DNA from 2 places in the Clavibacter sp. CT19 genome. Region 1 is predicted to be linked to the other one. Evidence: predicted binding sites of a transcription regulator. Region 1 holds the regulator's gene; the other holds the start of a gene.

Region 1 (2,385 bases):
TTCGGCCAGCAGGCCGGCGGCCGCGGCCGGCGCGCGGCCGGGTTCGGATCCGGCCAGCCGCAGTACAGCCAGGGCGGGTTCGAGGACATCCTCGGCGGCATGTTCGGCAACGGCGGCTTCGGCCAGTCGACCGGCGGCTACCGCGGCTACGGCGCACCCACCAAGGGCCGCGACGTGACGGCGTCCACCACGATCGACTTCCTCACCGCCGTGCAGGGCGACGTCGTGCGCCTGCAGGACTCCGACGGCCGCCCCCTCACGGTGCGCGTGCCGGCCGGGGTCACCGACGGGCAGAAGATCCGGCTCGCCGGCAAGGGCGAGCCGTCGGGCGACGGCGGCGCGGCGGGCGACATCATCCTCACGGTCCACGTGCGACCGCACCCCGTGTTCGAGCGCGACGGGCTGAACCTGCGGGTCAACGTGCCCGTGACGTTCCCCGAGGCCGCGCTCGGCGCGACCATCGAGGTGCCGACGCTCGGGGGCGACCCGGTGCGGCTCAAGGTCACGCCCGGCACGTCCAGCGGCAAGGTGCTGCGGGTCAAGGGCCGCGGCGTCACGACCGCGAAGGGCACGGGCGACCTGCTCGCGCGCATCGAGGTCGCGGTGCCGTCGCGCCTCACCGACGCGCAGCGCGTGGCGCTCGACGCGTTCGCCAGCTCGGGTCCCGTCGAGGACCCGCGCGCCGACCTCATCGAGCGGGCCAGGAGCTGACGTGGATCCCCGCGACGCGATGGACGAGGACGCCCCCGTCTTCGTGATCTCCGTGGCGGCGGAGCTCTCGGGCATGCACCCGCAGACGCTCCGGCAGTACGACCGCCTCGGGCTCGTGTCGCCCACCCGCACGGCCGGGAGAAGCCGCCGCTACTCGATGCGCGACATCGTGCAGCTGCGGGAGGTCGCCCGGCTGGGCGCGGAGGGCGTGAGCCTGGAGGGGATCGCCCGGATCCTCGAGCTGGAGAACCAGGTGTCCGAGCTCCGCGGCCGCGTGCGCCAGCTCGAGTCCGCGCTCGCGGACGAGCTGCTCTCCCGGCCCGGCCGCCGCGTGTTCGCGGCCCGCGGCGACGGCGACGTGGTGTCGCTGCGCGCGGGCGTGCGCCCCTCGCGGCAGACCGAGGTCGTGCTGTACCGCGCGGCGCTGGCCCGCCCCGGCGACGACCGGGACGCCGGCGGGCGCGACGCGCGGTGACCGACGCCACGGGATCGGCGGCGACCGCCGCCGACGACCTCCTCGACCTGGGCGCGCTCCGGCGCCGGCCCGACGTCGAGGCCGAGAACCTCTTCGCGGCCGACGCCGCGGATCGCCTGCTCCTCGACGAGCTGCTGGCGCTCCTCGCCGACGCGGCCGCGGCCGGTCGGCCCCTCGCGGCCGACGAGGTCGTGGTGATCGGCGACCAGTACGGCGCCCTGGCGCTCGGGGCCGCCGCGGCGCTCCGGCGGGCCGGGGCGGCGGATCCGATGCGGATCCGCGTGCACCAGGACGCCCTCGTCTCCGAGACGGCGCTCGACCTCAACGCCCGCGACCTCGGCGAGACGGCCGCGTTCGCGCACCACGGGCTCGACGACGCCCTCGCGGCCGGCGCACGGGTCGTCGTCGCCCGCCTGCCGCGCAGCCTCGACGCGCTCGACGAGTGGGCCGGTGCGGTCGCGCGCACGGCGGCGGACGACGTCACCGTGCTCGCGGGCGGGCGGATCAAGCACATGGCGCCCGCGATGACCGACGTGCTCCGCCGGCGCTTCGGCGACGTGCACGCGACGCTCGCGCGGCAGAAGTCGCGCGTGCTCGTGGCGCGCGGGCCCGTCCGCGACGCCGCGGCCGACGCCTTCCCGCGCCGCGAGTCGCACCCCGACCTCGGCCTCGAGGTGCGCGCGCACGGCGCCGCCTTCGCGGGTGCGCGCATCGACATCGGCACGCGCTTCCTCCTGTCCTTCCTGCCGGACCTCCTGCCCGACGCGCGCACCGCGGTCGACCTCGGCTGCGGCACCGGCGTCCTCGCTTCGGCGGTCGCGCTCGCCCGGCCGGACCTGCGCGTGATCGCGACGGACCAGTCGTGGGCCGCCGTCGCGTCGGCCCGCGCCACCGTCGCCGCGAACGGGCTGGGGGAGCGGGTGACCGTGGTGCGCGACGACGCGGGATCGACCGTGCCCGACGGATCCGCCGACCTCGTGCTCCTCAACCCGCCGTTCCACACGGGCGCGACCGTGCACGCCGGCCTCGCCGAGCGCCTCTTCCGGTCCGCCGCCCGCATGCTGCGCCCGGGCGGCGAGCTCTGGACCGTCTACAACAGCCCGCTCGGCTACCGGCCGCAGCTCACGCGGCTCGTCGGGCCGACCCGCGAGGCGGGACGGAACGCGAAGTTCACGGTCGCCGTCTCGACGCGGGCGGAT
Region 2 (2,385 bases), on a different contig from region 1:
GACGGCCTGTGGCGGGTGGCGGCGGAGGCGCTCGCCGACCACGAGCGTGCGCACCCGGAGCTCGCGGAGCGCTTCTCCCGGTTCGACCTGTTCACGCCGTCGTTCGACCGCTCGTGCCTGAACCGGCTGCAGCTGCGCGACAACCGGCGGATGGTGGACCTCCAGGCGCCGGTGATGCAGATCCACGGCTCGCTGCGCAATCCGCTCGCGATCCACGCGGGGCTGCGGCCGCGCATCGGCTGAGGTCGCCGGCCCGCTCATGCGAGGAGCCGCCGCCCGCGGGTGCGGACGACGGCTCCTCGTCGTGTGCGGCGCCTCACGCGCCCGGGCGGATCAGCTCGCGGCGTGCGCGCCCTGCTCCACCGTCAGCGTGCGGCCCTCCTGGCCCTGCGGCTCGTCGGACGTGACCGCGATCTTGCGCGGCTTCGCCCGCTCGCTCACCGGGATGGTGACGCTGAGCACGCCGTTGGCGTAGTGCGCCGAGATGCGCTCGGTGTCGATGCCCTGGCCGAGCGTGAGCTGGCGGAGGAACGTGCCGGCCACGCGCTCGCGCGTCAGCCAGCGGACGTTCTGGTCGCCGGCGAGCGTGCGCTCGGCGCGGATGGTCAGCAGCTGGCCGTCCACGTCGATGTCGACCGAGCCCGGGTCGATGCCCGGGAGGTCGGCGGCCAGCACGTAGGTGTCGCCCTCGCGGTGCAGGTCGATGGGCATCGGCCGGTTCGCCTGGCGGGTCTCGGCCAGCGCGCCCATCGCGCGGTCCAGCTCGCGGAACGGATCGAAGGTCATGTTCATGCTCGACTCCTCTGATGATCTGCGGTGATGATCTCCGGGGTTGAGCCCCCTCGGCTCAACTGCGTTCAGATTAGCACTCGGAGTGGGGGAGTGCCAAGGCGTTCGCCGAGGGCGAATACCGCTCTCATCACCGGTTCAGGCGCGTCGGCGCAGGTCGCGCTCCATGCGGCCGATGAGCGTCCAGACCGCACGCGAGAGGTCCGGGTGCTCGAGCGCGATGGCGCGCAGCAGCCCGTACTCGAAGCGCGCGACCACGCCCAGCTCGGCCGACGGGTGCCGCACGCGGGCGAGCTCCTCGGCCATCCCGTCGGCCTCGAGCGCGTCCTGGCGGAGGGTCGCGACCACGTGCTCGTCCACGGTCGGCAGCTGCGGGATGACCTCCCAGGGGTCGTCGCCGTTCCGGCAGCGGTGCTCGATCACGGCGTCCAGCTCGTCGCGGGCCTCCTGGCGCAGCACCTCGAGGCTGGCGGGGAAGCGGGCGTGCACGGGCGGATCCTCTCAGGGGGCGGGCCGACGCGCCACGCGGCCGCCGTCCCTTCACGCTACGTCATGCTCCCCGCGGCGCCCGACGGGTGGCCGGATGCCGTCGGTAGCCTGGAGGACCGCGACCCAGGAGGATCCATGACCGACCACGCCCGCCCCGTCGCCCTCGTCACGGGAGCCACCCGCGGCATCGGCCGCGCCGTCGCGGAGGACCTCGCCCGCACCCACCGCGTGATCGTGCACGGCCGCGACCGCGCTGCCGTCGACGCACTCGCCGCCTCCCTGCCCGACGCCGTCGGCTGGCCGGCCGACCTCGCCGCGGGCGGCCTCGCCGGCCTCGTGCCGGCCCTCGACCGCCTCGACGTGCTCGTGCACTCCGCCGGCGTCATCGGCGGCGACGCCGTGGCCGAGACGCCCGTCGACGAGTGGCGCCGCGTCTTCGAGGTCAACGTCTTCGCCGTCGCGGAGGTGACGCGCGTGCTGCTGCCCGCGCTCCGGGTGGCCCGCGGGCAGGTCGTGCTCGTCAACTCCGGATCCGGCTTCACGGCCAACCCCACGGGCGGCGTGTACGCGGGATCCAAGTTCGCCCTCCGCGCGCTCGGCGACGCCCTGCGCGAGGAGGAGCGACCGCACGGCGTGCGCGTCTCGAGCGTGCACCCCGGACGCGTCGCCACCGACATGCAGCGCGAGCTCCGCGCCAAGGAGGGCGGGGAGTACGACGAGGCGCGGTACCTCGAGCCGGCGTCGGTCGCGCGCGCCGTGCGCCTCGTGGTCGACCAGACGCGCGACGGCACGCTCGAGTCGGTGTCGCTGCGGCCGTTCGGCGGCTGAGCGGGGGGCGGTGCTGCGCGCCGGCCATCCATCGCGCGCGAAGATCGTATTTGCAAAAGACGATCTTCTCGGGATACGTTCTCCCCATGACCTCCTCCTCCGCCGCGACCCGCGACCGCGCCGACCACGACCCCGACGTGGACGCGTCCGGCATCGACTGGGGCTCCGGCGGCATCGAGACGCAGTTCGGCTGGTCCATCCAGGCCGTCTACCAGGGCTTCGTGCGCACGGCGCAGACCGCCGTCGCGGATGTGCCGGGCGGCCCGCGCGGGTACCAGG

The links. The regulator HspR, encoded in region 1, represses chaperone genes until heat shock. The targets are predictions, from matches to a motif close to AAGTTGAGTCNNNNNGACTCAACTT.
Region 2: a site for HspR is predicted at 830-854, ahead of PED38_RS10010 (Hsp20/alpha crystallin family protein). Genes of this name have one in related genera too.

What each region holds. Positions count from the first base shown of each region.
Region 1 is NZ_JAQHYR010000006.1:98,609-100,993, reverse strand. It holds gene PED38_RS08810 (DnaJ C-terminal domain-containing protein) at 1-711, shown strand, start outside; gene PED38_RS08805 (heat shock protein transcriptional repressor HspR) at 731-1,186, shown strand; gene PED38_RS08800 (class I SAM-dependent methyltransferase) at 1,183-2,385, shown strand, end outside.
Region 2 is NZ_JAQHYR010000007.1:114,506-116,890, forward strand. It holds gene PED38_RS10005 (GNAT family N-acetyltransferase) at 1-243, shown strand, start outside; gene PED38_RS10010 (Hsp20/alpha crystallin family protein) at 334-792, opposite strand; gene PED38_RS10015 (hypothetical protein) at 928-1,278, opposite strand; gene PED38_RS10020 (SDR family oxidoreductase) at 1,414-2,106, shown strand; gene PED38_RS10025 (MarR family winged helix-turn-helix transcriptional regulator) at 2,193-2,385, shown strand, end outside.